DNA from 3 places in the Herminiimonas sp. GW821-FHT09C12 genome. Region 3 is predicted to be linked to each of the others. Evidence: riboswitches for the same ligand, from Rfam matches in the RefSeq annotation. Region 3 holds a riboswitch; each other region holds the start of a gene.
What was found. Region 3 has a riboswitch for thiamine pyrophosphate ahead of thiC (phosphomethylpyrimidine synthase ThiC). Riboswitches for the same ligand answer to the same signal wherever they lie in the genome.
Positions count from the first base shown of each region.

Region 1: it holds a riboswitch for thiamine pyrophosphate, as region 3 does, so the genes downstream of both, AC07N2_RS03680 (TonB-dependent siderophore receptor) here and thiC (phosphomethylpyrimidine synthase ThiC) in region 3, are expected to answer to the same signal.
Region 2: it holds a riboswitch for thiamine pyrophosphate, as region 3 does, so the genes downstream of both, AC07N2_RS10585 (purine-cytosine permease family protein) here and thiC (phosphomethylpyrimidine synthase ThiC) in region 3, are expected to answer to the same signal.

Region 1 is NZ_JBWKPC010000001.1:769,269-779,883, forward strand. It holds gene AC07N2_RS03640 (efflux RND transporter periplasmic adaptor subunit) at 1-753, opposite strand, end outside; gene AC07N2_RS03645 (efflux transporter outer membrane subunit) at 786-2,237, opposite strand; gene AC07N2_RS03650 (CerR family C-terminal domain-containing protein) at 2,246-2,965, opposite strand; gene AC07N2_RS03655 (hypothetical protein) at 3,096-3,254, opposite strand; gene AC07N2_RS03660 (polysaccharide deacetylase family protein) at 3,419-4,423, shown strand; gene AC07N2_RS03665 (oxidoreductase-like domain-containing protein) at 4,441-4,659, opposite strand; gene pnuC (nicotinamide riboside transporter PnuC) at 4,805-5,419, shown strand; gene AC07N2_RS03675 (AAA family ATPase) at 5,419-5,943, shown strand; gene AC07N2_RS03680 (TonB-dependent siderophore receptor) at 6,024-8,168, opposite strand; TPP riboswitch at 8,228-8,331, opposite strand; gene AC07N2_RS03685 (hypothetical protein) at 8,508-8,852, opposite strand; gene AC07N2_RS03690 (GreA/GreB family elongation factor) at 8,988-9,524, opposite strand; gene AC07N2_RS03695 (DNA glycosylase AlkZ-like family protein) at 9,671-10,615, opposite strand, start outside.
Region 2 is NZ_JBWKPC010000002.1:135,506-146,120, reverse strand. It holds gene AC07N2_RS10615 (peptide chain release factor 3) at 1-818, opposite strand, end outside; gene AC07N2_RS10610 (DUF1289 domain-containing protein) at 933-1,145, opposite strand; gene AC07N2_RS10605 (flagellar basal body-associated FliL family protein) at 1,223-1,648, opposite strand; gene AC07N2_RS10600 (LapA family protein) at 1,762-2,250, opposite strand; gene AC07N2_RS10595 (phosphate/phosphite/phosphonate ABC transporter substrate-binding protein) at 2,537-3,349, shown strand; gene AC07N2_RS10590 (methylglyoxal synthase) at 3,420-4,328, opposite strand; TPP riboswitch at 4,623-4,722, shown strand; gene AC07N2_RS10585 (purine-cytosine permease family protein) at 4,774-6,063, shown strand; gene AC07N2_RS10580 (efflux transporter outer membrane subunit) at 6,100-7,515, opposite strand; gene AC07N2_RS10575 (MacB family efflux pump subunit) at 7,526-9,511, opposite strand; gene AC07N2_RS10570 (efflux RND transporter periplasmic adaptor subunit) at 9,511-10,615, opposite strand, start outside.
Region 3 is NZ_JBWKPC010000001.1:402,376-412,990, reverse strand. It holds gene AC07N2_RS01920 (glycerate kinase type-2 family protein) at 1-814, shown strand, start outside; gene pyk (pyruvate kinase) at 891-2,309, shown strand; TPP riboswitch at 2,498-2,605, shown strand; gene thiC (phosphomethylpyrimidine synthase ThiC) at 2,716-4,629, shown strand; gene thiS (sulfur carrier protein ThiS) at 4,629-4,838, shown strand; gene AC07N2_RS01900 (thiazole synthase) at 4,925-5,722, shown strand; gene AC07N2_RS01895 (NAD(P)H-quinone oxidoreductase) at 5,837-6,814, shown strand; gene AC07N2_RS01890 (LysR family transcriptional regulator) at 6,898-7,881, opposite strand; gene AC07N2_RS01885 (HAD family hydrolase) at 8,026-8,358, shown strand; gene AC07N2_RS01880 (hypothetical protein) at 8,582-8,770, opposite strand; gene sucC (ADP-forming succinate--CoA ligase subunit beta) at 8,769-9,935, shown strand; gene sucD (succinate--CoA ligase subunit alpha) at 9,938-10,615, shown strand, end outside.

The DNA of each region.
Region 1 (10,615 bases), 370 kb from region 3:
GCCCTTGACTTGCGTACCGTTGGCCGCCGTAATCAAGGCCGGCGTACCCGTTGCCAGACGCCCCAACTCGGCCGAAGTCACTTCAGCTCGCCATTCCAAACGACCCTGACGGATCATGCGAAACAGTTCGGTACCTGCACTCACAACCGCACCTACTGTTGCGCTACGCGCCGAAATCACACCATCATCCGGTGCCAGCACTTGTGTTTGATTCAAGCGCACGATGCGTACTTCCAATGCGGCTTTCGCTGCTTCCGCTTTCGCCTTGGCGGTTTGTTCCGTGGTCAGGTATTGATTGATCTGCTGTGTACTTAAAGCGCCGGTTGTCTCCAACGTACGTGCGCGCTCTGCATTATTTTTCGCATCGGCAGCATTGGCTTCCGCTTCCATCAAACTGGCGCGTGCCTGTGCCACATCAGCCTTCACTGAAGCAACCGAGAAGGTCGCCAATACTTGGCCGCGCTTGACGACGTCACCTACATTGACGCGCACTTCCATCAATTGCAAACCATTCGATTCGCTTCCTATGACGGCTTCCTGCCATGCGGTTACGGTGCCGTTGGCGGTCAAGTAGATCGGCAAATGCGCCTGCGATGGTTGCGCAGTCGTCACAGCCAATGCCGGTTTGGGACCGGTGTCATCTTTTTTCTTGGCTGCTTCGGATTTGCCACTGCTCATTGCGATCACAATCGCGGCCAGTGCAAGCACGGCGACCACAGCGGTAACGATGGTTTTTTTGTTGAAACGTTTCATGATTGCGTCCGTCATTCAGATTCAGGATGGTTTTATTTAGTTGTTGTTGCAGCTGTACTTTGCGGATTGACCCAGCCGCCGCCAGCAGCGCGGTATAGAGCAATCCAGGCGGACATGCGCTCGCGTTCCAGCGAAGCCGCATTCAATTCAGCTGCCAAGCGAGTGCGACGCAAATCTTCCAGATCAATCAGACTGGCCAAACCGTTTTGGTACAGGCTTTGCGTGCCGTTGAACGATGCGCGATAACCTTCGACTGCAACGCGTGCATCTTCGCTGCGCGATGCAGTGCTTTGCAGATTCACCAGCGCTTCTTCGACTTCACGCACGGCTTGTCGCACGCTGGCGCGGTAATTGACGACGGCTTCTTCGTAGCGTGCTTTTGCTGCATCGATATTTGCCACACGAGTACCGCCATCAAAGATAGGCAGGGACAGCGACAAAGGACCGACCGACCATGTATTCATATTGGTAGTCGTACCAGCGGAACGGAAACTGCCCGCGCCTATCGAACCGCTCAAACTAAGGCGTGGATAACGTTGCGCCTGCGCGCTGCCGACTTCTGCACTGGCTGCTGCCACTTCACGTTCGGCGATAAAGATGTCCGGGCGTTGCGACAGGGTTTGTGCCGGCAAGCTATCTATATTCAACAAGGTCGCCGATATTGGTGGCGCACTGCTGTCTGCCATCTTGCTGCGCAAAGTTGGCTCATCCATGGCCGTCAGATATACCAAGGCCTTGACGTCCAGATCACACAAAGCACTCTGCTGCGTCGCACGACCATTGCCTTCTGCTGCGCTGGCGCGTGCCAATGCGGCTGTTGCTGGTGCCTGGAAACCTGCCTTCGCGCTCAACTCCGACAGGCGAGCAGTTTCAGCACGCGAATCTGCATCTGCACGCGTCACGATCTCCAGCTTGTTGCAGGTACGCAGGCTGTAATAACGATTCGCCACTTCTGCTGCGACCGAGACACGCGCGTCATGCCAGTTCGCTTGCGCACCTTGCAAGCGCGCTTGCGCTGCACGGCTGGTTGCACGATTGGCACCGAACACATCGATTTCCCATGAAGGCTGCAAAGCTGCTTGCGTGGTCGTTCCTAAAGGAAGCGGTGCTTGCATATTGCTACGCTGCGAACTCGCCGTTACATCCAGTTTCGGTCCCAGTGCCGCACCGGCTGACACACTGGTCGCACGCGATTGCTCTATGCGCGAGACCGCAGTTGCCACCGTCGGGCTGACTGTCTCCGCCGACTGGATCAGCTCCACAAGTACAGGATCGTTCTGCTGTTCCCACCATTTGGACAAGTCGGTTAACGTGCCGCCATGCGGCAAGTTTTCCACGTTCTTATCGACGGTTGGTGTAGTCGGCAAAGGCGCGAACCATTTGTTAGGCGGTTGCACCGAGACTGTTTCCGGCGGCGCAGTCAAAGCGCAACCGGCGAGCCAAAACGGCAGGCTCGCATACGCGAGTAGCTGAATTCGTTTCATGATTTTTTCTATTGAATGAGAGAGCGGCGGCGTGTTGTCTCAACTGCGACCATCGCTTCTGCGTAAGCAGTCAGTTGCTCGGCCCATTGATCGATGGCTGTCGGTGTATTGATCAGGTTGGGTCGTATCGTATCAACGACTTCATGCGCAATCATCAGATGCACAGCCAGACCGACTATGGAAAATACCAATCGATGTATTGCATCATCTTCTTCTGTCACATTCAGATGACGCATCAGAATCGCAACTAATGCGGCGTGGGCGGGTTTGATATTGCTACCTATCTCTTCCTCCCACAAACCAGTCGGTTCCAGCATTTCGCGGAAATGCAGACGCACGCATAGTTGCACCAGATCGCTTTGCTTCAAGGGCTCCAGAAAATTGGTGAAGAAACCTGCCAGCGATTCATGCAAAGTAAGTGTGTCTTGATTGACGGGAGTGTATTCGCACGGGCCGCCCATGGGTTCGGTAAACACGGCGCGATACAAACCCGCCTTGTCGCCGAAATAATATTTAATCGATGCGATATTGACGCCGGCCGCCTGCGCGATTTCACGGGTGGAGGTTTTGCTGAAGCCTTTGTCGGCGAACAAACGCAAGGCCATCTGCAATAAGCGCGCACGCGCCTCGGCACCATCGGAACGTTGCTTGCGTGCCTCGCCATCCGCATTAGTGGAATCGGCAGGATGCTGCGGCTTGGGGGAAAATTTATTGCTGGTAGTAGTCATGACCAGCATTAGAGCACATAAATCAAACGTTTGATTTAATTAAATCGTTTGATTGTGTTTTCTTGCAGTCAAATATTGCTTAATTGAAAGCCAACGCTATGTGCATTGCGCACTTTACGCTCTGGGTAAGTTAGCGCTTGCTATCCGATGTGATTGGTAGAAACGTCAGCATGAAAACGGATAAGGACAAAATACCAACCAGTACCGCAGCGAACTCCGGCCTCATCGCAAACCATCCCATGGCGACGATCATGCCCGTCGTTGATAAGATTTTCGCTATGTTGATCATATTGATTCCCGTTCTCAAGGCAGCTTTCGATAAGTTTGTAATGTATAGAAGATGAACTGGGGAAACTATAGGTGTTCATGCCGATTGCTTGTGGGGAAATTCCTACATGGCAAGCTGTTGTCTATCTGCGTCATCTTCGTTTTCCAGAAAGCAGGAAAGCAAACTTGCCAACCTTCTTTCAGTTACGCTTGCGCCTGTCATTTCAGCACGCTCAACTCACCATCCTCATGCCACACATCGCCACACATACATTCCGCAATCATCTTGTGCAAACACGCATCAACTTCAACGCGCGCTTCCAGAAAATATTTTTCGCAGGAGCCATTCTGTTTGTCAGTCTGGCATTGTCCGGTTGCGCGCTGATATTGCCGTCAAACGTTTCAACAAGCGAACCGATTTCGCACCCTATTCGTTTTTTGCTGACTTTCGATGATGGCCCAAGCTCTTCGGGCTATAAGAATTCAACTGAATCCATACTTGGAGATCTGGCTCACAACCCGGTACAACCAGGCATTAAAGTTCTGTTCTTTGTGCAGACACGTGGTACGACACTACATTCACCGGGACGTGAATTATTGGCACGTGAATATGCAGAAGGTCATCTGATCGGCTTTCATACATCGACTTCTGGGCATAGCAATCATCGCTTTTTATCACCAGAAGATTTCATCGCCTCGCTGGAAAATGGTATTGCTGATATACGCAGCACGACCGGCACGGCCCCAACTTTAGTAAGACCACCTTATTGGAGTTATGACACTCGTACGTTTACTGCATATCAAGCACACGGCTTGCACATGCTGCTAACGGATCTGAGTGCAAACGATGGCAAAACATGGGGCTTCAACGGTAGTCCGCGCAGGCGTATCAATTTACACAATCAACTCGCAGCTATGCGAACCAAGATGGTTGCAGGAAGCTTGCCCCTCGTCGACGATGTCATTCCCATCGTCGTTACCTTCCACGACACCAATTCCTATACGGCGCGTCACCTGAATGAATATCTGCAAATATTGCTCGACGTTGCCAAGGAATTAAATGTGCCTGTCAGCGATCAGGCTTTTTACAAAGATCGTGCTGCGCTTGAACGCGCCGCACTGGCACGTACGGTAAAAGATGGATCAGAACCAGTAGTACTGCCGGGATTATGGGGCTGGATATGGCGTTGACATGGATGCCATACAAATCACTTTGAGTGAAGCGGTGCTTTACGCGACACTTTCTTACGTGATTTGCTGTCTTCCATGCGCTGTTCCCATGCCTTCAACGCAAGGCGATAACGTTCCATTTCAAGTTCATACAAATCGAAAATGCATGGCTCGCAACCGCTATGACAACATTCGTCGTTGTCTGGCCGCACCGGCGGAACGGGTGGTGCATCATCGGGATACTTGGCTGTAGGCATATTGAAAATGTAGAAATAGCGTTCGAGGTGTCGCTTTCTTTAATATACTGCGGAGTCGCATGTGCTGCGTATTCATACTCAGCTCAAAATACGCGTTCGTCCGCTCCATCATCTGCATCAACAAAAATCTACTCGCATACCTTGCATGAACGATCCACTCACGCTCTTCGGTTTGGTCCACACCTCACTTCTTGAGATCGTATCGTTCGCGCTCGCGCTTGTCATGGTTGTATTGAATATCCGCCAATCTCCATGGGCGTGGTTATTCTCCATCACATCAGCCGCCTTGTATGTCGTTGTGTTTTACGACAGCAAATTGTATGGCGATATGTCGCTGCAATTTTTCTTTATCGCCGTCTCGCTGTGGGGTTGGTATCAATGGTTGTTCGGCGGCGTCTCGCATCATGGCGTGCTGGTGTCGCGCCTTACGTCAAAAGGGTGGCTATATTCAGGACTCGCATGGCTGTTCGGCTTTGTTGCTATCGCTTCCTTCCTGCGTCTGTTCACCGATACCGACGTGCCGCATATCGATGCCTTCCTGACTTCGGGTAGTTTGGTTGGTCAGCTCTTGCTATCACGTAAAAAACTGGAAAATTGGCTCGTCTGGATAGGCATCGATCTGATTTACATCGGCTTGTACATACACAAGAATTTGTATCTCACTGCCTTGCTGTTTTCCCTTTTTGTGATCCTGGCTGCCGTTGGATTGCGCATCTGGAAAAAATCTCTCGCAGACCAATCTGCCGAAGTCATTAATTGATGAGCACAACGCCATTACGTGTTGCGCTACTCGGCGCAGAATCAACCGGCAAGTCAACCTTGGCTGCAGCATTAGCTGCGCATTACCGTACCACTTGGGTACCGGAATATCTGCGTGAGTTTGTAGAAGAAAAACAGCGTACGCCGCAGGAGTCAGAACAACTCATGATTGCCAATACGCAGCTTGCAAGGGAAAACGATGCAGCACGAAACGCGAATTCATTTTTGTTTTGCGATACCACGCCGCTGATGACTAGCGTTTACAGTCAGTTCTATTTTGGCAGCATAGACACGGCGTTGGAAAACTTGGTCCGCGCGCATCGATACAGCTTCACTGTCGTCACTGAGCCAAGCACTCCCTGGATCGCTGATGGTCTGCAACGCGAATCTGATGATGTACGGCAAGCAGTTCACACACTGTTGCTGGCTACACTCGCTACAGAAACCATCCCTTTTCTCTTGGTATCAGGGGAAGTAGAACAACGTGTACAGCAAGTGGTGAAGTATTTATCTGAAAAAAAGTAGACACGTAATAAAAACGCCACCGCTAGATTTCCGATCCTAGTGGTGGCGTATTCATCAGTGCTGCGATGAAAACTCTGCGATTAAAGATCCATCTGCGCTGACAGTCTAAAGACACGCGGCGCGCCAGGAATCAGATACCCGCCAAAGGCATTCGATGCGTCGCCCCAGTAGAATTTATTGAAGACGTTATCAACACCGAAGCGGAAGGTTGTCTTCACACCGGAGACCTTGGTCGCATAACGCGCACCCAGATTCAACACGCTGTAACCAGGGATAGCGGTGCGAATATCACGATTCGGCACAAACTCCTTGCTGCTCGAATAGATCCAGGTTCCGTTGAGTTTCAACGCAGGCATTTGCGGCAATGCGTAATCCATGTACAGAGCCGATTTGAGCTTGGGCACATTACCGACGCGTTTGCCTTCTATCTGTGCATCACCGGTATTTTCCGCGATAGCTTGCAAGGCCGTCATGCTGGCACCGATCATCAGATTGCGCGTGACACGACCTTGTGCGGATAACTCAACACCACGATGAATCGCATCGCCAGCTACCACATAGGTATTGCTGGAATCGATGTATTCATTGGTGCGCTTGATCTGGAATAAAGCGGCCGCAACACTGACATTGCTGGTGATATCTGTCTTGACACCTACCTCATATTGTCGGCTGCGCGACGGATCCAAGACCGTGCCTTGATTGGTCGCGCCGTCAGGAACTTCACCGCCCGGGTCCAAACCTTCCGAGTAAGAACCATAGATAGACCAGTTCTCTTGTGGACTAAACACCAAGGCTACATTCGGCAAGGCAAATCCTTCGTCGGTATGACGCAGCAATGTGCCACCAGCATTGAACTGATCGCGCTTCAATTGCGTGTAACGCACACCGGCATGCAGCTTGAGTTTATCCGTCAGACTCAGGATGTCCTGCATGAAGACCGAACGCTCGTTATCCTTGCGACGCAGGCTGACGGGATTCGTCGGCCCCAAGGTGTAGTTGTAATACACCGGGTTATAGATATTGCCGGTACCGACGAAATCGAACAAATAATCGGCAAAGCTATCGCGACGATTCAATGTCGATACACCCGTCGTCAATTCATGTTTGACTGTGCCGGTGCTGAATTTACCTTGCAACAAAGCCTGCGTAGTATTCACTGTGCGCTTGTCATTATCGCGCCGCAAATCGTATAAGCCGTAATCACCATTCGCACAATAATTGGAGAACGATAAAGTTGCCGGACAACCGACAGACAAGGCAACCGCATCATCTCTACGCAAGGCAAACGCGTTGGCCTGCAAAGTAGTACGCCAGTTATCGTTCAATTCATATTCAAACTTCACGCCCAGATTATTGGTGTCATCGGTAACTGGACGGCTCCACGGCTGATCGTTCAGCATGGTCTTGCCGCTGACGCCGGTAGGAATGCGCAAGTCAGAGCCGAGCAACTGAAAGCCAGGCACCGTCAATTGCGATTTATGTTGATAGTCGACATCGACTTGCAACAAGGCACGTGGACTGATGCGCCAATCAAAGGCACCGGACACGAAGCGCCTATCGCCATTGGAACCACGCACGTAAGAACGTATATCTTCCACTGCCGCATTGATGCGATAACCAAAGCGCTGATCTTCAAAACGCCCGCCCAGATCAACCGCTGCATAGCGCGTGCCACGCTCACTCACCTCAACCGTCGCTGTGCGCAAAGGTGCATTGGTAGGACGCTTGGTCACGTAATTCAGGACGCCGCCCGACGATGCAATACCTGACTGCAAACCGGCCAAACCCTTGAGAATTTCAAAGCTTTCCTTGTTCTCCATCGGAATCGACGATTGCGCGAGGATGACCAAACCATCTTTGCGATAACTGGATCCCTGATCGAGTACAAAACCACGTATCGCGAACCAGTCGGACAGACCAACCGCGTTATAGGAATTTTGTACGCTCGCATCGTATTTCACCGCGTCGGTGGCTGTGCGTATGCTGCGATCCTGCATCTGTTCACGCGTGATGACACTGATGGATGCCGGCGTCTCGCGCAAGGGCGCTTCCGAGAATCCACCTATGCTCGCATTGCGCGCAATCCCGTCCTTGCTTGTATCGGAAGTCACAACAACTTCAGGCAAAACGTTTTCGGAAGATTCAGCCATGGCAGCAGGCGCAAATGCACAAGCTTGCGCAACAGCCAAGGCAATCAGGGAACGACGGGAGTGTGATGCAGACATGTTTTGTTCAATCAATCGCGTTAAAAAACGAATGCGTGCGAAGGAATGGACAAAGAAATTGCGTGGACTTTGCGCTTCCCTACGCTGGCATTATCCAGGTCAGGTACGGAGGGTTTTTTCTCACCCGAAGACGTTTAGCTCTTCAGGACCCCTAGCGTGGCCGCATACTAACACGAAAGAATAAGCGTGCGAAATGGCATTTTTGTTGTATTTTGCAGCGAATTTCGCCGATCTTAACCAGGATCAATTGGCAAGATGGCTAGTCTTCGGAGGCGTGGAAGTAGGCGGCGTGACTATCAAAGATGTGCAGAACGAATGCCTGGCACGACGAATTGATTTCTATTTTTTACTCTTCTCGCTTTTTTCCGACTCGTGACTATTTTGATGATCGAAATGCGCGTTGGCTGAATCCGGTGATTTTTGTATATGCGTAATACCGGATGAAACCGAGATGGGATCGCTGGCGGGAAAAGTCATTTCAATCGCGATATCGAGCAATGTTTCTTTTGCTACTTCTCCTTCAGATGCCACCGTCTCAGTCGGCATCTCCGCTACCGGATCGCTGGCAGGAAAGGTTTGCTCCAGCGCATCATCCAATTGGCGTTCTTCACGCGAATGTGATGCAGGTGCTGCTGCATGCTTCGTAACTGTCTTGGATTTTGTTGAAGAATCATGATGTGCCATTTGGAACTCCTTGCTATATGAAGAGTGTTCAGGGCATGCAAGGCTTGACGCTGATCAAGCCATTCCATCTGGTACTTGTCACAGACATCTCATGCCTATGCGCTTATCTATAGGACACTGCCATCCGCATCCGGTTCAACTACTGCGTGGATAACGTACGTCCATGATCTGCAATTTCTCTGTGCCGGCTGGACTTTCCAGCAATACGGTGTCGCCTTCGTGTGCACCGAGCAATGTTTGTGCAAGTGGTGCAAGCCAGCTTATCTTGCCATGCGCCGGGTCCAGCTCATCCAGACCAACAATGGTGACGGTGTGTTGCTCGCCAATTTCGTTTTTATAGGTGACGCTTGCGCCAAAGAAGACTTGATCGCCATCGACATGCACGCTTGGATCAACAATTTCTGCAGACTCCAAACGCGTTTGTAGATAGTGGATACGCTGGTTTATTTCACGCAGCGTGCGCTCGGGATCAAACTCCAGAGATGTTTGATTTGTACCGTCTTGCTCGTTTTGCAAAACATTGGTGCGTGTGACCTCCACCAATTCCAATAACTCATTTTGCAAACCCTGATATCCCTCTGGCGTGATGTAATTCTTCACGTCTAGCGGCATCTCCGGTTGCAACGATAGCGTATCGTCGTCGCCCGTTTCTTTGACAAAAGCCTTGTTCATGGTCGCACTCCTGCACTGCTTATGCATGAACGGCTACCTTAACGCATCCCTGCAGAAGCTACTGTGCGCTACTGCACGCAGATCTCAATCGGAAATTTTGCCGCATGAGGTGCCCATCAAGCCTTGAAGTGCAAGTGCCCTCTGCATCAACACAAGCCGAGGAATTGCTCCATGCGTTGCAGTTCCTCGTCCAATGCACTGCGGAATGCCGCACCTTTTGGCGCTGCGCCGGCCACATAGCCGAATGCTGCCTCCAGTCGGCCTTCGCGCGTCGACACATTGGCCCAGCCGATTACTTGGCCATACCAGAGCATCGGCAGCGCGTAGTAGCCGAACTGGCGCCGGGCCGGTGGTGTGTAGGCCTCGAATTTGTACGTCCAGTCCCAAAACAGCGTAAAACGGTGCCGGTCCCAGACCACGGGATCGAAAGGAGTGAGCAGCCGCAGTCTGTCATCGATGGCGTAACGGCGCGAGCGGGGGGTTTCGTCGGCAGGCCAGTACCAGGTGGTCCCGTCGATGCGGCAACTGGCCAGCTGCTCGCGCGCCAGCCGCAGCGCGACCTGGGTCTGCGCCGTCAGATGTGGTGCGCCGTAGCCGAGCAACCTCACCAGATAGGTCAGGCTGGCGGCTGGCAGCGGTGCGTACTTGCTCACCACCAGGTCAATCAAAGCAGCTGCGCGCCGGGCGCTTGCAGCGGGACTGTCGTCTGCAGCCGGATGCATAGCCGCCTCGTAAACGCGCGTGCCGCTATCGCGCCGCTGCACCCGCAACAGGCCGCGGTAGTGCAGACCGTCTAGCAGGTGCGTGCTGGCGTTGCTCGAACCACCCCAATAGTTCTTTACACGCCCGTGCGCGAAGTGCTGATCAACCTCGCGCGGATGAACCACGCCACGTTCACGCACGAAGGCCAGCACGTCTGCGGCCTTGCGCTGTGTCTCGGTATCCCAGACTTTCTTGGCCTGACGCGGATGCATCAACGCCAAGTGCTGGCTGGGCAGGAAGCCGTAGTTGACCAGGCAATCTTCGTCGATCGCCAGACGCGCGTAACGACGTTCCAGATCGCCGGCACGATAGTCTTTGACACGGTGGCG
Region 2 (10,615 bases), on a different contig from region 3:
GTACGCGTACCGTTGAGGAAGGCGTCCAACTCAAATGGATGCGAAGCGCCATGCACCAGTTCGACTTCCATCTTCAATTGTTCGATCTCTTGCGGGAACATTTCTGCCAGACGCGGATTGTCGATACCTTTGACAACTTCAAACGTCTGATCCGCCTTCTCGCTACCTGGTGCGAACAACATGATTTCATCGCGCAGCAAGTGATACACGCCGCGGAAATTTTTACCCATACCAATCGGCCAGGTAACCGGCGCGCATTCGATCTTGAGTACCGATTCCAGCTCATCCAGCAATTCCAGCGGATCGCGCGTTTCGCGATCCAGCTTGTTCATGAATGTGATGATAGGTGTGTTGCGCATACGGCAGACATTAAGCAACTTGATCGTCTGCGTCTCTACACCCTTGGCGGCATCAATCACCATCAAGGCAGAATCGACCGCCGTCAATACGCGATAAGTATCTTCCGAGAAATCCTGGTGACCTGGCGTATCGAGCAGGTTGACAACGTGATCGCGGTATTCGAACTGCATGACCGAGCTGGCGACAGAAATGCCGCGCTGCTTTTCGATTTCCATCCAGTCAGATGTCGCATGGCGTCCGCTCTTGCGACCCTTGACGGTACCGGCGAGCTGAATCGCACCGGAGAACAGCAGCAGTTTTTCAGTCAGCGTGGTTTTACCCGCATCCGGATGCGAGATGATGCCGAAGGTGCGACGGCGCGCAACTTCGCTGTTAATCAATTCAGAAGAAACTGTACGCGATTCAAACGCTTCTACTTCAGCGGAATCGGAGCTTGGTAATTCGGGCGCGGCGGACATGGAGTAGCCCTTGGAAAAAGGCCTAAAGTCTACCGACTCTTGGCCTTGAAGTCTAATGCGTCTATGACTGACGGGGATTTTAAGGAACGACGGGATGCTTCAAAGGCAGAATACTTAACGTTTTACTAATCCTGCGGCCTCTAGACGTGCCCATACAGCGGCCTTCTCATCATCATCGTAAATGATCCAATTGATCACTTCATCGAAGGTTCTGCCGCAACCTTTGCAGACTTCATCGCCATGCGAAGTCGAGCAATAGCCTGCACAAGGAGAATCGGGCCGCAATGAACTACGCGGCAGGTCGGAAGGATTGTCTGCGTTACTCATACTGAAAATATTCGGTGTATCTTTATATTGCCGACGCCTGAAGCGTCATGCGCATATTGCTATTGATGCGTCCAGAATCAGTTCGACTGAACGATGTAATCAGTCAACAACACTTCCTGAACGCTGCGTGTCTTGAGGGTTGCATTCGCCACATCGCGCAACATTTCTTGCACGTATGCAGCACCTTCCGGCGTTCTCACGCGTTGCGAATCGACATTGGCCAGCGCTGCCTGCAAGGCAACATCCAAGGCCGCCTTGTTGCGCTGTACCCATGCGGCATCTTCCTTATGCGTTTGCAGCGCAACGGTCGCCTTGATCGACAGTTGCGAAGAACGCACCACCATCGGACCAAAATTGGAATACGCAATAGGGCTTAACTGCTGTGCACTAGGCTTGAAATAAAACCATGCGATCGCAATCCCGATGGCGACAACCGCTCCTATGGCCAGCGTACCGCCAAGTATCGTGATCAACAGATTGCCGGATTGCTTGGTTTTGACCATAAGAAGATTTCGGGAAGAAAAATGACTGGCTGCTAGTTTAACTGATGTCTCATCCCGAAATCGTGTTCTTGCCTCAGCAATTCACAATCATGACGATTTAACAATGCAAGCAGTTATACAGGCCGACTTGGCGTGATCGTATTACCACCGCGCTCCAGCCTGTCTTCCAACTCACCTATATACGCGGCCAATGTATTACCGGATTGCTCGACTGCTGCAACGACACCGGTCTCGAGCTTTTCCAATCGCTCTATGAGTGCAGTCTGCTCATCAGCATCCTGCTTCACAACCGTTTGTGTTTTTTCGTCTATGAAACGATGCAACTCGCTAAAACGAGAGGCTTCCAGTTCACGGCTGTTTTGCAATTCCTTCGCATGACGCCGCGCTTCCAGCATGACGGAGGATTGCAGGTAAAGGATACAGACCAGGAAGTAAAACGTGAGCAAGGCTGTCAATCCCAGCATGACCAAGCCCAGCGGCGCCTGTACGGTTGTCACACCAAGCCAGAGTTCGGTTGGTGTATTGAACGTATTCCAATTTAACGCGGCAAGCGCGCCTATGGCTCCAAGGATGATAACGAAAAACAAAGTACGAATCTGCATAGTGGTCTCGCTCCTTTCTTTGTTGGCACATCGAAAAAATAAGCAAACAACCTGACTAACTACTTGCATCGAACAAATACGTACTACTTACATGTGGCACTCATAGCAGTATCACATCATGTCGGCCCATCTCAGTCTTGGCTCCATGTATTGATATAAATTAAATAAACTGTTGCGTATTTATACTTAGAGCTACAAGAAACCTATTATCCGACACATTTGTTAATGTAACATTCAGACTACATTTAGTTACCCAATAAAAACAATTCTATACGGAGCGCCGCTTATGAAACTCGCATCTCTTTTGGCAATGACAGTATTGGCGGCGGGCATCAATTCCGCAGCGGCACAAGATCTGGTCCTGGCCATAAACGAAGGTGTGACCTACCAGGACGGCGGCCCAGCCAGTGAGCGTTACAAGCCACTTCTGCAATTGCTGTCAAAAGAGCTGAAACAGAATGTGAAACTGCAAACCGTCGACAAATACGCAGTATTTGAAAAAGGCCTGGCCGAAGGTAAATACGACTTGGCATTCATACATCCTGCCCATGTCGGCCTGCTAGCAGTGAAAAAGAACGGTTATGAAGGTCTGGTCACCGCCAAAGGTTTTACTGATTACCGCGCCCGCGTGATGGTTGCACAAGCATCGCCATTGAAATCCATGCAGGATTTGCGTGGCAAGAAAATCGGCGTACCGTCGGTAGAATCCATCACCACAGTGATGTTCACCGCCAATCTGCACGAATTACGCTTCCCTAATCCGGAAAAAACATACACACCGACTCGCTATCAGGACGCCGTACCGTTCATGATTGAAAACGGCTTTGTCGATGCCGGCGTTACTGGTTCGGCCGGTGTTGCAAAAGCATGGGTTGCCAAAGGCGGCCGCATACTGGGCGAAACGAAACCGATTCCAATAAAGCAATTCCTGGCCTCGAAAAAACTGAGTGACGCAGAACGCGAAAAAGTCAAAAACCTGTTGCTGAATTTATCGGAAAACGAAGCAGGTAAAAATGCATTGTCCAAAATTGGCATGACCGGCTTTGTGCCATGGAATGCAGCTGCCATGGATGAAGCAACTGCACGTCTGGGTCTGTAATTAAAAAAGGCCTTCACGATCAGATGATCGTGAAGGCCTTTTTGCTATCGGTCAGTTTTTAAATACCCACTTAACTTCTGCACAAACTGACGCGCTGCTCCAGCAAATCCAGCCACCGCTCTCCGCATTTCTCGTTACTGATACACAGCGCATAATCCGTCACCGTGCGCGCCGCACGTTCCAGCAACTGGATATCCGCTTCGTGTTGACGCGCGACATGCGGATCTTCCAAAAACAAAACACGACGACACTGCTGCCTATCCAGTATCAATTCTGCGATCTGCGCATCACCACCCATCGGGCCGCTCAGATAAGGTTGGACCCAATTGCGGCCGGCTTCTTCGCCTTTGATTTTCTGTGCGAGCTTGTTCAGCAAACTCCCCGTCGTGCCAGTCGCACAGCGGAATCCAAATTGATCCAATAGCGCAAAATGACGCTCTGCAATGTCCAGCATGCGATCTTTCATCGCATCGTGGGCAATCATCGCAATGCCTTCATTCTTCAAATCGAACGTAGCATCCAGCTCGTGATTTGGCGCTGCGCCAATCGCGATCGATTCCAGCTCCAGCCATTCACGTGCACCAGCCAGCGTCGATAAAAACGGTTTGCCATGAATCACGCATTGCCGCTTCAAAGCGACTGCTTCCGGGAATGTCGACGAAGGATCGACCGGATCCATCAAGTAAATGACAGCATCCAATCGACGCTCTGGATCACTATCCACCACGCGCGAAACCAGCTTCATCAAACCGCCATGCCGACCGTAAGGGAAACGTTCGATACGCGGATAATCTTTCAACAAACCGAGATGATCCATGGCATCCAGCGTGCGCCCGACCACGATCAATTCAGGTTGCAAATGCTCTTCAATCGCAACGCGGCTACCATTGAGTAAGAGGGCCAGTGCGGAGTCGCGGGCGTCTTGGTGAGTACGGCTAGTGGCTAATCCGATGCGGAAATTACGGCGAGAAGCGGGCATATTAAACAGTCAAGGAGGCTAAGCGCTGCAACATTGCAGTGCGTCAACTTAAGTATATCGCCTGTCGATGAATAACTTGTGACATTCCTGATCTGTGATAGCATACTGTTCATACATACAGTATTTATGTGTTTTCGTCGGGCCGCTCCCCCTCCCTGTTTTATCGTGCGGCCCGACACTTTCTTCTGCAATTTCTGCATTCAACTACCCGCTACGCCTTCTGCCTAGCCGCTTTCCCGCTACATACAACTTGCCTATCCGCCGTTTTTGGCTCAAAGTAGCGCCCAGTTTGACCTTCTTGGCTCGGGGTCCTGCGCATTTGATGCGTGGGTGAGAGATACCCGTTGAACCTGATTGAGATAATTCTCGCGCAGGAAAGCACACAATCCATCGCCGTACACCGGCATCGAATCCGCTTACCTGCCATCTATTTTGAAAGACGATGATGGCTTTACCAAACGCACCTACGGCAGCAAGCAATGCCGCCTTCACACCTATTCCTGCGGCTGACAGAGTTTTTTCCTTCCGCGATCACGCTGCACTGTGGTTCAGTCTCGGCGTCGGCTTGCTCGTTATGCAGATCGGTGCATTTCTCGGCACCGCTCTCGGTACGCAGACAGCATTGTTCGCCATTATCGTCGGCTCGCTGCTCGGTGCAGCTCTGCTCGGCCTGGTTGCCTACATAGGATTTGAACGCGGCCTGTCCAGTCCGGTATTGATGTGCCAAACCCTGGGTACATCGTTCGCCAAACTGCCGGTGATTTTGAACGTCGTTCAATTGATAGGCTGGAGCGCGTTTGAACTAGTCGTCATGCGCGATGGTACGACTGCCTTGATCAAGGACATCACAGGTATAGACGCAATCTGGTTGCCGTATGTCACGGCGCTGTTCTGGGGTCTGCTGCTAGTTGGCCTTGCAACCGGTTCGATGATAGGTTTGGTGCGCTGGTTTGTCGGTCGCTTCGGTTTGCCTTTGGTTATTCTTTCGCTGATCTGGCTGACCTATCAATTTGTCTTGAAAGCGCAAGTACAAGGTCTGGATGCAATCTGGAACAGATCCGGTGACGGTTCTATGAGTACGCTGGCCGGAATCGATCTGGTGATGGCGATGCCGGTGTCGTGGCTGCCCTTGGTCGCTGATTTTGCCCGTTATGGCAAAGCTGGCGCCAGCACCTTCCGCGGTACATGGCTGGGCTTTGCTGTGGCAAATATCTGGTGTCACGCCTTAGGCGTCTTGATCGTCAGCACATCCAATCCTGGTGCCGATCTGATGACCACTTTATTGCTGGCACAAGGTGGCTTGATTGCGCTTGGTCTGATTCTGATTGATGAGATGGATAATGCTTACGGCGATGTGTATTCCGGTTCAGTCTCGCTCAACTTCCTGAATGGAAAATTCACGATACGTTTCTGGGGCATTACACTCGCCTTGGTTGCCACCGGCTGTGCACTCTTCCTGCCTATGCACGGATTGGAACCTTTCCTGCTCTTGCTCAGCTCGGTCTTCGTGCCTTTGTTCGGCGTCGTCATTTCGCAATTGGCAGCGAAGGGACAAGCGACAGATAAAGGTGTGAATGTCGTACCTGTTGCCATCTGGCTGATCGGCATTGCTGCCTTCCACATCTGCCCACTTCTATGGCCGGTAGTCGGTTCCGCTTTGCCAAGTTTGACTATCACGCTGCTGCTGGGAAGTATTTACCGGATGTCACGTCGCCCGGCATTGCAATCTGCTTGATCCGTGGATGATGGATATTCTCCATCATCCATCTTATTACTTCGCTTCGACTTGCGGCCTGCTCCAGCCACCACCCAATGCTTTGAATACATCAGTGGTGCCGGTCAGACGCAACAACCTCAGTTGTGCCAATGTATCGTCTGCCGTGAACAAAGTACGCTGCGCATCCAGCAGCGTATTCAAATCGTCCGCACCTTCGCGATAACGCAACTCGGATAATTTCAATGCGCGCTCTGCTTCTTTCTTGATTTCGATTTGCGCCTGTTCCTGTGCAAAATTACGACCCGCATTGCTGAGCGCATCATCGACTTCTTTCAACGATGCATAAACCGTGCGACGATAATTTTCAATCAATTGACGACGTACCGATTCGCTGGTTTCCACTTGCAGGCGCAAGCGATTGCCATCGAATAAAGTTTGCACGATGGAAGCGGTAAGGCCCACGCTATACGCCGGATTACCAAGCGCGAGCAAAGCAGCACTGGAATTACCAGCAGCACCTGTTAATGAAATAGTCGGCAACAATGCAGCACGCGCCGCTGCGACATTGGCATCAGCCGCATACAGTTGCGCTTCCACACTCGCTATATCTGGCCGACGTGTAATCAATGTCGATGGCAAACCCGGACTGACCTCCGGCACATTGAGCGTAGTCAAATTTTGTTCAGCGACCTGCAAGGCTTGCGGCTGACGTCCAAGCAAAATTGCCAAGGCACTTACGGTTTGCCGTTCCTGTACTTGCAAAGGCAACAGGGTATTACGTTGCGTGAGTACGGTGCCGCGTTGGCGGCTCATATCCAGCGCGGATGCGGAACCATAGCGATAACGCGCCTCGACTATCGCATACACTTTTTCGGCAATCGCCAGATTGTTCTCTGCAACACGCAAACGCACACGCAAAGCCAGTGTTTGGAAATAAGCATTCGCAACGCCGGTTGTGAGCGTCAGCCTGACGGTTTCCAGATCGTAGCGACTGGCATTCAGCGATGCGTTGGCACCACTGGCAACCGCCGCGACACGTCCCCATACATCGACCTCGTAGGCCATGCTGAGCGCCACACCGGAGCCTTCTGTTTTGTTCCAGCCGGTACTGACAGGTCCCGGCTTGTTAGAACCAACATTGGTATTCGCACTCACCGTCAACAATGGGAACAAAGATGCGCCGGCACTACGTGCCGTAATCTCTGCTTGTGTCACGCGTTCTGCCGCGATACTCAAATCCGGATTGGCCGCCAAGGCTTGATCGATCAAGCCAGACAATTCATCCGAACCGAAACCGCGCCACCAGTCGCGCTGCAATTCAATGCCGGCAGGTGATGCTTCGGCCCAGGTTGCAGGCAACTCAAGATTCGGCCGCGTTGCATCGATACGGCTGGCACACGCGCTCAATGTCATCAGCGCTGCAACAGCAAGCGCGAGACGGGTACGACGAAAAATAAAATGTGTAGTCATGGATGTCATTTCATTCTGCCGACAAGGCAACCACAGGATCGAGTTGCGCTGCTTTTTTAGCTGGTAAATAACCGAACACCAATCCCGTCATGAACGCGCAACCAAAGGCGAGCAAGACCGGTGTCGGCGAATATTTAATCGGCGTACCGAAGGCATCAATCACTGCTGCCGTCGCCAATCCACCAATCACACCGATGGCGCCACCAATTGCGGATACCACCACGGCTTCAATCAGGAACTGCTGCATGATGTTGGCCTCACGTGCACCAGTTGCCATGCGAATACCAATTTCTCGTGTACGTTCAGTCACCGACACCAGCATGATGTTCATCACGCCGATACCACCAACCAGCAGCGAAATCGCAGCAATCGAACCAAGCAGGATAGTCAGCGTATTTTGTGTCTGCTCCATCGCTTCCATGATGGAAGCCATATTGCGGATCTGGTAATCGACGGTACCGTGGCGTTCCAGCAGCAATTTGTCGACTTCTTCCTGCGTGTTATCTATGTGATCGACGTTTTCTACCGCCACCGTGACGTTACGCAGATAGCGCTGGCCGGACAAACGCAGGCTGCTGGTTGAGTACGGCACGAACACCACATCATCCTGATCCGAACCCATCGGCGAAGCGCCGCGTTCCGACATCACACCGACCACCTGGAACAACAGATTATTCACCAGGACAAATTCACCAATCGGATTGTCTTCACCAAACAATGCTGTGGCGACGGTCTTGCCCAGTACTGCGACCGCAGCGTAATTCGATTCGTCTTCTTCGCTGAAGAAAGTACCCTGTGCCACCGGCCATTGCCGCGCCAATGGGAATTTGGCTGAGGTACCCGTCACGCTGGTTGAAGTATCCGAAGTACCGAAGCGCAAGGTGACGCTACTGCTTTGCTCCGGCACTGCGGCCAGCACATTCGGTAATTCATCGATCGCGCGCACATCATCCACCACCAATGTCGCGGTGCTATTGAAGCCGCGCTGATTCGGCACACCCGGACGCACCAACAACAGGTTGGAACCCATCGCACTGATACGCTCCACCACTTCCGCCTTGGCACCGTCGCCGATTGCCAGCATTGCAATCACGGAGGCCACACCAATCACGATACCCAGCAAGGTCAACACCGAACGGAAGAAGTTCGCGCGCAGTGAACGCAACGCCATCTTGGCCGCTTCCAGCATATCGGCCAGACGCGAACCAACACCGGCCACCACCGGTCGCACAAATACTTCCTGCGTCGGTGACTGCTGCGCCGGTCCCGGGTCGGACAGGATATGTCCGTCCTTGATTTCAATCAGGCGCTGCGCATGATCGGCCACTTCCTTCGCATGCGTAATCAGCAAGACTGTATGTCCGCGCGCCGACAAATCCGCCAGCAGCTTCATTACATCCTGCCCGCTCTTGCTGTCCAGCGCACCGGTCGGTTCATCGGCCAGGATGATGCGACCGCCATTCATCAGCGCACGAGAAATTGACACCCGCTGCTGCTGGCCACCGGACAATTGATTCGGCCGGTGATGTGAGCGTTCGGCCAGGCCCAGTTCCGCCAGCAAGGCTTGCGCTCGCGCATGTCGTTCGGCCGGTGGCAGGCCGGAATACATGGCCGGCACTTCGACGTTCTCTACCGCACTGGCGGATGCGATCAGGTTGTAACTCTGGAACACGAAACCGAAATCATCACGGCGCAACATCGCCAGCTCGTCGCGGTCGAAACCGGACACATCGCGTCCCATGAAGTGATAGCTGCCGGTCGTCGGTCTGTCCAAACAACCGAGGATATTCATCAGCGTCGATTTACCCGAGCCGGATGCGCCCATGATGGCGACGAATTCGCCCTCATAGATTTTCAGGTCTATGCCGTGCAGCACCTCGACTTCCAGCCCGCCATTGCGGTAAGTCTTGGTGACGCCGCGCAACTCGATCAGCGGCGTCTCGTCAGGCGCACGCGTCGCGTTGCTGACGGCGTCCATATCCATCTGCTCGTTCATTAACGACCCCGTGCCGATGGTCCGCCCATGCCGGGCGGCATACCGCCTTGCTGGTTAGTTGCAGCAGCCGAACGCTTGGTCGATGGCGGCAACTTCATACCAAGTACGACCGTATCGCCTTCTTCCAGACCGCTCAAGACTTGCATCTGCACGCGATTGGTCACGCCCAGCTCAACCTTGCGTTGTTCGATATTGCCGTCCTTGCCTATCACTTTCACAGTGCCGGTACGCGCTGCCCGCGTTGTACTTTGTTCGGCAAAGCCGCTGCTGGAAGCAGGCGTATCCACCGGCGAATTGCCTTTGGCGATAGTCGTGCCGGCTGGCGCTTTTTCACCTTTGGCGGATTTCACTTCGTCTTTTTTCGCAGTCACTGCTGCAGCGGCAGTTTCAGTCGCCGGTGTTTCAGCCAGTTTTTCTGCTTCACGCAGCGCACGACGACGCTCGCGCATTACTTCACGTTCTTCCGGCGACATTTTTTCAAAGGCAGCACGACGTTCTTCCTGACTCATATTCGCAAACTGGTTCGCGCCGGCCTTGGCCTTGTCCGCACCTGCTGCAGGTGCCGCAATTGTGTCCGTTGCTTTCTTGTCGCTGGCTGCATTGTCCTTATGCTCTGCTGGTTTACGTTCGGCTGCTTCAGCAGGGTTACGCTCGCCGCCTTCACCGCGCTCACGACGGCCACCAGTATTTCCGGAACCGCGGCTGGTACTCACTGCTGCAGTCGGCACCAACAATGCATCTTTGGCTGTTGCCGCAATGAAGAAAACTTGCGTCGTCATGCTCGGCATCAAAGCCTGGTTTTTATTCGGTACATCAAACAAGGCGTTGTACAAGACCACGTTATTGGTCACGGTAGGCGTAGGCTCAACCTTGCGCAAAGCACCGTACCAGCGACGTCCCTGGCTGCCCAATGTAGTGAAATAAACTTCCATGCCTTTGCGCAGCTTGCCTACTTCTGCTTCCGACACCTGAGTCTGTACCGTCATCGTCGACAAATCGGCAATCCGCAAAATCGTCGGCGCAGTCTGGTTCGCATTCAGGGTCTGGCCCTGGCGTGCAGTCAGCGATACAACCGTGCCATCCATGGGTGCATAAATTTTTGCG
Region 3 (10,615 bases):
GATTTCTGAAATGAATTGCGTGCGCAAGCATTTGTCCGCAATCAAAGGTGGTCGTTTGGCCTTGGCATGCGCACCTGCACGTGTCGTTACACTGTTGATCTCCGACGTACCTGGCGACGATCCTGGTGTGATTGCCAGCGGTCCAACTTTGCCTGATCCAACTACCTGCGCAGAATCACTCGCGATTCTGAAAAAATACAAAATCGAGATTCCAGAAAATATTTTGAAGCATTTGGAATCCGGCGCTGGCGAAACACCAAAACCAGGCGATGCACGTTTTGCGCGCAATGAACATCACGTCATGGCAACAGCACAGCATGCGCTGGAAGCTGCTGCAGCCAAGGCACGCGAGCTTGGTATTACGCCCTACATTTTGTCCAACGATCTGGAAGGTGAATCGCGTGACGTTGGTATGGTGCACGCAGCATTGGCAAAACAGGTTGCGAAGTATGGTCAGCCTTTCGCCAAGCCATGCGTCATCCTGTCCGGCGGCGAAACTACCGTTACCGTGCGCGGTAAAGGTCGTGGCGGTCGCAATGCAGAATTCTTGTTGAGCCTGGCAGTGTCCCTGCAAGGTACGGCTGGTATTCACGCATTGGCATGCGATACCGACGGTATTGATGGCTCCGAAGATAATGCCGGCGCGATCTATCAACCTGACTCATGGACGCGTGCTACCGAGCAAGGCTTGAATGCAAAAGCCATGCTCGAGAATAACGACGGCTATGGTTTTTTCAGCGCACTTGGTGATTTGATTGTCAGCGGACCGACACGTACCAACGTTAACGATTTCCGCGCAATCCTGATTTTGTAATTTATTTTCCGCTGTGTTTGTATTGCAGGCATAGCGGTACCCATTTTTCATTTTTCATTTAAGAAGAAGATCTGTCATGAGACGTAATCGCAAAGCAAAAATCGTTGCTACCCTGGGCCCAGCAAGTGGTGATGTGGAAACCATCAGCGCATTGTTTGAAGCTGGCGTGGACATGTTCCGCTTCAACTTCAGCCATGGTTCGCACGAAGATCACCGCGCACGTCACGAAATCGTGCGTAGCCTGGAAACCAAATACGGCCGTCCAGTTGCCATCCTCTGCGATCTGCAAGGTCCGAAGATTCGTCTTGGCACCTTCAATGGCGATTCCGCTATGTTGACTGAAGGTTCGGAATTCGTGCTCGACCGCGATCAGACTCCAGGTGATGCAACACGCGTTTACCTGCCACATCCTGAGCTGTTCGCGGTTGTCAAAGCTGGTCAAAACCTGTTGTTCGATGACGGCAAAATTCGTGTTTCGATCGAAAGCAACTCGGGTGACCGCATCGTCACACGTGTGACTACGGGCGGCAAGATTTCAAACCGCAAAGGCGTCAACGTGCCAGACGCAATTCTGCCGATCCCTGCAATGACACCGAAAGATCTGGTTGATCTGGAATTTGCATTGTCGTTGGGCGTGGACTGGGTAGCTCTGTCGTTCGTGCAACAAGTTTCTGATATCGAAGACGCACGCAAGATCATCGGTGACCGCGCCCTGATTCAATCGAAGATCGAAAAACCAGCAGCAATGCTCGACATCGATGCGATCTGTAAAGCTTCTGACTCCGTCATGGTTGCTCGTGGTGATCTGGGTGTTGAATTGCCGATCTCGCAAGTGCCGCGCGCTCAGAAAGAAATCATCCGTGTATCGCGTAAATACGGTCGTCCAACTATCGTTGCAACACACATGTTGGAATCGATGACCGAATCGCCTATGCCAACCCGTGCAGAAGCATCGGACGTTGCCAACGCCATTTACGAAGGCGCAGATGCCGTGATGTTGTCCGCGGAATCGGCCAGCGGCAAGAACCCTGTTCGTGCTGTTCAAATGATGGACAGCATCATCAGAGAAGTGGAAAGCGATCCGGTCTACCGCACGCTGCTCGATGCACAGCAAGTGACACCACGTCCAACGGCGGAAGATGCAATCTGCAACGCCTTGCGTGACACCACGGCTGCGATCAAAGCTGTCGCTACTGTGACATACACCAAATCCGGTAGCACCAGCATGAGCGCTGCGCGTGTACGTCCGACTACGTCGATCCTGAGCATCACTCCAGAACTGAAGACCGCACGTCGTCTGGCATGGGTTTGGGGTATCCACTCGATCGTTGGTGGCAAGGATGTGCATTCTGTTGATGACATGGTCAGCGAAGCAGTGGCGGCGGCCGTGCATGAAGGTTTTGCCAAGAAGGGTGATTACATCGCTATCTCGGCTGGCTTGCCATTCGGTGAATCCGGTACGACCAATCTGTTGCACATCGCAACGGTTAAGTAATACAGCGCATTAGTTGTATTACAGTTTCTGGGAGATGGCAGTCTTGCCATTTTCCAGAACTGACATGAATGGAGTATTGCGTTGCAGTAACCCATTCATGTCAGATGTAAAAGTCTGACGTGGGTCAATTGACATAGTCGTTTTATGGCATAGACTACGAATCGTAGTTTGATTCACCTGTTGTAGAAGTAAAAAGCTAGGGGTCCTAGGTAGATGCGTTCCGCATTTGCCGGGTGAGAAAAACCCTTGAACCTGATCTGGATAATGCCAGCGAAGGGAAGCTACCGAGAACGTGTATTGCATCCGGCATCCGAATTGTATTTATCGATGTCCAAGCTGATACGGTACATGTTCTCGAAACCTCCTGAGCTGGCTCCAAGCCAATGTAGTTAGCCAAGGAGCCAAAATGAATGCCAATCCGAAATTTCTGTCCGCTACCGCCACGGTAGATGAAGCAGCGATCCAACCATTACCAAATTCCACCAAAGTTTATATTCAAGGTTCACGTCCGGATATTCGCGTGCCCATGCGCAAGATCACGCAATCCGATACTGCCGCATCGTTTGGATTCGAAAAAAATCCGGCGATCTATGTCTACGATACTTCCGGCCCGTACACCGATCCGGAAGCAAAAATCGATATCCGTTCCGGCCTCGACACACCACGTCTGCCGTGGATACTGGAACGCAGTGACACCGAAGAACTAGCAGGCCCAACATCAGAATACGGCATCGAGCGTTTGAACGATCCCAAGCTGGCTGAACTGCGTTTCAATCTGCATCGCAAACCACGTCGCGCACTCGCAGGCAAGAACGTGTCGCAGATGCATTACGCGAGACTAGGCATCATTACGCCAGAAATGGAATTCGTTGCGATCCGTGAAAACATGAATCGCCGTGCTTATCTGGAAGAGTTAAAACACTCCGGACCAAAAGGCGAAAAACTAGCCGAGCTGATGGGGCGTCAACACCCGGGGCAGTCATTCGGTGCAGCTATTCCGCAAGAGATCACAGCTGAATTTGTGCGCAGCGAAATCGCGCGCGGTCGTGCCATCATTCCTGCCAATATCAATCATCCGGAAATCGAACCGATGATTATCGGCCGTAACTTCCTGGTCAAAATCAACGCGAATATCGGTAACTCGGCAGTCACTTCTTCGATCGGCGAAGAAGTGGAAAAAATGACGTGGGCGATACGCTGGGGCGGCGACAACGTGATGGATCTGTCGACCGGCAAACATATCCATGAAACACGCGAATGGATCATCCGCAATTCACCTGTGCCTATCGGTACCGTGCCTATCTATCAGGCGCTGGAAAAAGTTAACGGCAAGGCGGAAGACCTCACATGGGAAATTTTCCGTGACACATTGATCGAGCAGGCAGAGCAGGGCGTCGATTACTTTACGATCCACGCTGGTGTGTTGCTGCGCTACGTTCCTATGACTGCCAAGCGCATGACGGGTATCGTGTCACGCGGTGGTTCCATCATGGCGAAGTGGTGTCTCGCGCATCACAAGGAATCTTTCCTGTATGAGCACTTCGAAGACATTTGCGAAATCATGAAAGCCTATGACGTGTCGTTCAGCTTAGGCGATGGTTTGCGTCCAGGTTCGATCTACGATGCCAACGATGAAGCGCAACTCGGCGAATTGAAAACGCTGGGTGAACTGACGCAGATCGCATGGAAGCACGACGTGCAAGTGATGATCGAAGGCCCGGGCCACGTGCCTATGCATCTGATCAAGGAAAACATGGATCTGCAACTGGAGCAGTGCCACGAAGCACCGTTCTACACGCTCGGACCATTGACGACCGACATCGCACCTGGCTACGACCACATCACGTCTGGCATCGGCGCTGCGCAAATCGGCTGGTACGGTACAGCCATGCTTTGTTACGTTACGCCGAAAGAACATCTAGGCTTACCGAACAAGGTCGACGTCAAGGACGGCATCATCACGTACAAGATTGCCGCACATGCTGCCGACTTGGCGAAAGGTCATATCGGTGCGCAGATACGCGACAACGCTTTGTCGAAAGCGCGTTTCGAATTCCGTTGGGACGATCAATTCAACATCGGTCTTGATCCGGATAAGGCACGTGAATTTCATGATGAAACTTTGCCTAAAGACTCCGCCAAAGTCGCGCACTTCTGCTCGATGTGTGGTCCGCATTTCTGCTCGATGAAAATCACGCAGGAAGTACGCGAATATGCCGCACAACAAGGCATCACTGAAATTCAGGCTTTGAAAAAAGGTATGGAAGTGAAGTCGATTGAGTTCGTGAAAAGCGGCTCTGAAATTTATCAAAAACAGTAATGATCAATATTGAAATAGAGCTCAATGGCGCTAGCCATCAACTCGCAACGTGTAAGAACGTTGAAGAGTTGATGGCTGATTTGTCACTATCAGGCAAAGCAGTTGCCGTTGCCATCAATCGCGAAATCGTGCCGCGTAGTCAGTGGCAGCAGCGGCAGTTACAAGCAGCTGATCGCGTTGATGTGGTGCGTGCGATTGGCGGTGGTTGATCACTGAAGTAAATACGAGGCAGCCACGAGCTGCCTCGTATGTTTGTTGCGTATTAATTTTGCATATCAAAGAAACAGGACTATCCATGACTACCCCAATCTTCTTCGACGACCAATTGACGATCGCTGGCACCACTTATCGCTCCCGCCTGTTGGTTGGCAGCGGTAAATACAAAGACCTCGAACAAACACGTGCGGCCAGCGAAGCCAGCGGTGCACAAATCGTTACCGTCGCGATTCGTCGCGTGAATATCGGTCAAGATCCGAATGCACCGAGCTTGCTCGATGTCTTGCCACCTTCTGAATACACCTTGCTGCCTAACTCGGCTGGTTGTTACAACGCTGCCGATGCGGTTTATACGCTGCAACTTGGTCGTGAAATCCTCGGCGGCCACAAGCTGTGCAAACTCGAAGTGCTGGGTGATGAAAAGACCCTGTTCCCGAATATGCCGGAAACCCTGAAAGCCGCTGAGACCCTGGTCAAAGATGGCTTTGACGTCATGGTCTACTGCAGCGATGATCCGATTCAAGCTCGTATGTTGGAAGACATCGGCTGTGCCGCCATCATGCCTCTAGCATCGTTGATCGGTTCCGGCATGGGCATCCTCAATCCGTGGAATTTGTCGCTCATCATCGAACAAAGCAAAGTCCCGGTCATTGTTGATGCAGGTGTTGGTACTGCTTCCGATGCTGCGATTGCAATGGAACTCGGTTGCGACGGCGTCTTGATGAACACCGCGATTGCTGGTGCGCAAGATCCAGTCCGTATGGCGCATGCAATGAAACTGGGCATCGATGCAGGTCGCAATGCTTACCTGGCAGGTCGTATCGCCCGCAAATTCGCCGCATCCCCATCGTCACCGATGGCTGGACGCGTGGTGTAAGAAGAATAAGACCGTGTTGCGCGGGAATTATGCGGAATGTTGAGTTGATTGGCAGATAAATGGATTATCGAATATCCTTGCTGCCTTCAACGTCATCACATTAAAGGATTTACCATGCGCGCAATCGAGATTACTCAGCCAGGCCCACCAGATGTATTGAAGCTCTGTGAGCGCCCGATGCCAGAACCTAAGGCTGGCGAGGTACTGATCAAGGTGCACGCCGCAGGTATCAACCGTCCTGACGTGTTGCAACGCACTGGTAACTATCCTGTCCCTAAGGGTGCATCGGATTTGCCAGGCTTGGAAGTCGCGGGCGAAATCGTCGGTGGCGATCTGGCCGGTAGTGATTTAAAAATCGGCGACATGATTTGCGCACTGGCGCAGGGTGGTGGTTACGCTGAATACTGTACAGCGCCTATCGAGCAGTGCTTGCCGATTCCAAAAGGTCTGGATGCAGTCGAAGCAGCATCCTTGCCAGAAACCTTCTTCACCGTATGGAGTAACGTCTTTGATCGCGTCGGTTTGAGCGGCGATGAAACATTGCTGGTGCAGGGCGGCACATCCGGTATCGGTGTAACGGCGATCCAGATCGCCACGGCACTCGGCCATCGCGTATTTGCTACAGCTGGTAGCGATGACAAAGCCCGCGCCTGTGAAGTGATGGGTGCTGAACGCGGTATCAATTACAAGACAGAAGATTTTGTTGAGATCGTCAAGGCCGCTACCGGCGGCAAGGGTGTTGACGTGATTCTCGATATGGTTGGTGGCGATTATGTGCCGCGTGAAATTCGTTGCCTCGCCGATGATGGACGCTTGGTCTTTATCGCACTGTTGGGTGGCAACAAGGCAGAAGTAAGTCTGGGTCAAATTCTGCTGCGTCGTTTGACGATTACTGGTTCAACTCTGCGTCCGCGTCCTGTTGCATTCAAAGCGGCGATTGCGAAGCAGTTGCGTGAACGCGTCTGGCCTTTGATTGAAGCTGGCAAGATCAAGCCAGTGATCTATCAAACTTTCCCATTGGAAGAAGCAGCGCAAGCGCATGCCTTGATGGAAAGCAGCACGCACATCGGTAAAATTATCTTGAAGCTGTAAGTTCAAGTTAATACGATAAAAAAGCCCGCTAGTCTTGTTTGACTAGCGGGCTTTTTAAATTCTGATACGGCATATTCGTTACATCATTTTTTGTTTTTCGGTAGCGATTTGACGGGGACATTACTTAATTGCTGCTGTCCAGGTCTTGGACTGTAACGGATGAGGCGCTCGATCAATTCAGGTCCTTCTGTCAGCAGGAAGTTTTTAAACGCTTGCGCGACAGGCGGCAGGCGTTTGTTTTTCCGGTGCACGATATACCAGTTCAACATGACGGGGAAACCTTCGACATCCAATACGGCCAGACTGCCAGCCTGCAATTCCAGACTGATGGTGTGTGCTGATAGGAAGCTGATACCCATGCCCGCGATCACGGCCTGCTTGATGGTCTCGGTACTGCGGATTTCCATCGCGATATTGAGGTCGTTGATGCGCTCACCGAATCCGTCTTCCATCGAATGCCAGGTATCCGAACCTTTTTCCCGGACGACAAAGGGTTCATGCATGAGCGTACTCATAGGGATATTTTTTTGCGACACCAGAGGATGGTCAGGCGCTGCCACGATCACATAAGGATGAGGTGCAAAAGCCTCGTTGATCGTATCCATATCGGTAGGTGGGCGCACCATGATCGCAATATCGGTCAGATTGCTGGTCATCTGATTCAACAGACCTTCGCGATTGTGCACAGACAGATTCAGCGTCACACCTTGATGACTGCGCGCAAATTCAACCAACAGGCGCGGGAAGAAGTAATCGCCTGCGCTGATCACGGCCACATTCAATTTGCCGCCGGTGATGCCCTTGAATTGGGTCATCGCATCTTCCGCTTCCTGGAACTGCTGGATGATGCTGCGACTGTAGTGCAACAGTTCCGCGCCGCCCGGCGTCAGATAGATTTTCTTGCCTAGTTGTTCGAACAGGGCAAGCCCGGCGTGCTCTTCCAGCTTTTTAACCTGGGTGGAAACCGCTGGCTGCGTCAAATGCAGTTCTTCCGCAGCACGAGAGAAGCTCAAATGGCGGGCAACGGTCTCAAAAACCTTCAGTTGCCGGAGTGTTGCGTTCTTCATAGGGTGTAGTACTCGATGTATAAGCTAAAAGGAATCATTATGATCAAATACTTTAACTATTCCTAATCATTTTTTACCCCTAAGATGCATTTAAGTTTGAAAAAACACCAAATAAGTACCAAAAGTACATACAGGAGAATTACTATGCTCAAGGTCGCGTTGAATCAATATGCTGATGATGCAGCAGATTTGCATCGTAACGCCTATAACGCGGCGTTTTATGAACTTGGCTTGAGCTGGTACTGGGATGCGAACACCGACGATGATCTTACCGTCATAACAGGTGGCCGTAACCGTCTTCAACATTATTTGAATACATGCCAAGCGCATCTTTTGAAAGTGTATGAAGCCGATTTCCTGATTGAAGCTATACAAGCCGCCAAAGCACGCTGCTATGAAACCATGACTGCCTCCGGAACCCGCGTAACACGCTCGGTGAATTGGGCCGAATTTCAGCGGGGTGAAGTAGGCGTTTGAGCACGGCATCCTTGTGGATTGTGTCATGACCTGACCGCAATCGCAGTGGATGCTAGGCGATTTGACTGTGTACATCAACCTATCGGTTCGATGTTGCGCCGCGTCAAATTTGCAGCTCACTCCCTTTAGTTGTATCTGATGCGAAATGTTGTTCGCTTGTTCGCTATTTCTTAATCGTTTTTTGCATAAGTACATTCGATTAAGGCGCGACAAGTATCGAATCTTAACCGTGGTCAAGGATATCGAGATACGCTTCTCGGACAATCCACGTCACCGTTTTATTCGGTTTTGCAACAGTTGAAATGAGCAGCTTTTTTGCTGGGAGTATCAACGGTTTTTGCGTGGATTTAAGCAAAGTAAAATTATCGTAGCGGTTCGCTGCCAAAAATTGATTATCAATAAGGACAATCATGAATATCCACGAGTATCAAGGAAAAGAAATACTGCGTAAGTACGGTGTTACGACACCAAAAGGTTTCCCCTGTTTTTCCGTAGATGAAGCTGTACAAGCTGCCGAAAAACTCGGTGGCAAAGTCTGGGTTGTTAAAGCACAGATTCACGCTGGTGGTCGCGGCAAAGGCGGCGGCGTTAAAGTTGCAAAATCGCTCGACGAAGTACGCAAGTACGCGAATGACATTCTCGGTATGACACTGGTAACACATCAAACTGGACCTGAAGGCCGTTTGGTAAAACGTCTGTTGATCGAAGAAGGCGCGGACATCAAGAAAGAACTGTACGTCGGTATGGTGGTTGATCGTGGTAGCCAACGCGTTGCCTTGATGGCATCCAGCGAAGGCGGCATGGACATCGAACACGTTGCTGAACACACTCCTGAAAAAATCCACAAGGTATTCATCGACCCAGTCAAGGGTTTGCTCGATAGCGAGGCTGATGACATCGCCCGCAAAATCGGCGTACCTGAAGGCTCGGTTCCACAAGCGCGCGCATTCATGCAAGGCTTGTACAAAGCATTCGACGAAACCGATGCATCGTTGGCTGAGATCAATCCATTGATCGTCACTGGCGACGACCGTATCGTTGCACTCGACGCGAAATTCAATTTCGATTCGAACGCAATGTATCGTCATCCAGAAATCGTTGAAATGCGCGATCTGGACGAAGAAGATCCAGCTGAAATCGAAGCATCGAAATTCGACCTGACCTACATCTCGCTCGACGGCAACATTGGTTGCTTGGTTAACGGCGCAGGTTTGGCAATGGCAACGATGGACGTCATCAAATTGTACGGCGGCTCGCCAGCCAACTTCCTTGACGTAGGCGGTGGTGCTACGACTGAGAAAGTTACTGAAGCATTCAAGATCATGTTGAAGAACCCAGACATCAAAGCGATTCTGGTTAACATCTTCGGCGGCATCATGAAGTGCGACGTGATCGCACAAGGCGTGATCGCAGCAGCGAAACAGGTTGATCTGACAGTTCCACTGGTCGTTCGCATGGCGGGCACCAACGAAGAATTGGGCAAGAAGATTCTGGCTGAATCAGGTCTTCCGATCATCACTGCAAACAACATGGCTGAAGCGGCTGAAAAAGTCGTCAACGCAGCACAGGGGAAATAAGCATGTCAATCCTGATCAATAAAGATACTAAAGTTATTACCCAAGGCATCACCGGCAAAACCGGTCAGTTCCACACCAGAATGTGTATCGAATACGCAAACGGTAAAAACTGTTTCGTTGCTGGCGTGAACCCAAAGAAACCTGGCGAATCGTTTGAAGGCGTGCCTATTTACGCATCCGTCGCTGAAGCAAAAGCAGAAACAGGCGCAACCGTTTCGGTTATTTATGTTCCGCCTCCGTTCGCTGCAGCAGCAATCGACGAAGCAGTTGATGCTGGTATCGATCTGGTGATCTGTATCACCGAAGGCATTCCAGTGCGCGACATGATTCGTACCAAAGCACGCATGGAAGGCAAAAAAACCTTGCTGCTCGGACCGAACTGCCCAGGCTTGATTACGCCAGACGAAATCAAGATCGGCATCATGCCAGGTCACATCCACAAGAAAGGCCGCATCGGCGTCGTTTCGCGTTCGGGTACTTTGACATATGAAGCAGCTGGTCAATTGGCTGAATTCGGCCTCGGTCAATCGACCGTGGTTGGTATCGGCGGCGACCCAGTCAGCGGCTTGAAGCACATCGACGTTCTGCGCATGTTCAATGACGATCCTGATACCGATGCAGTCATCATGGTTGGCGAAATCGGCGGCGATGCAGAAGAAACTTGCGCACGCTGGATCAAA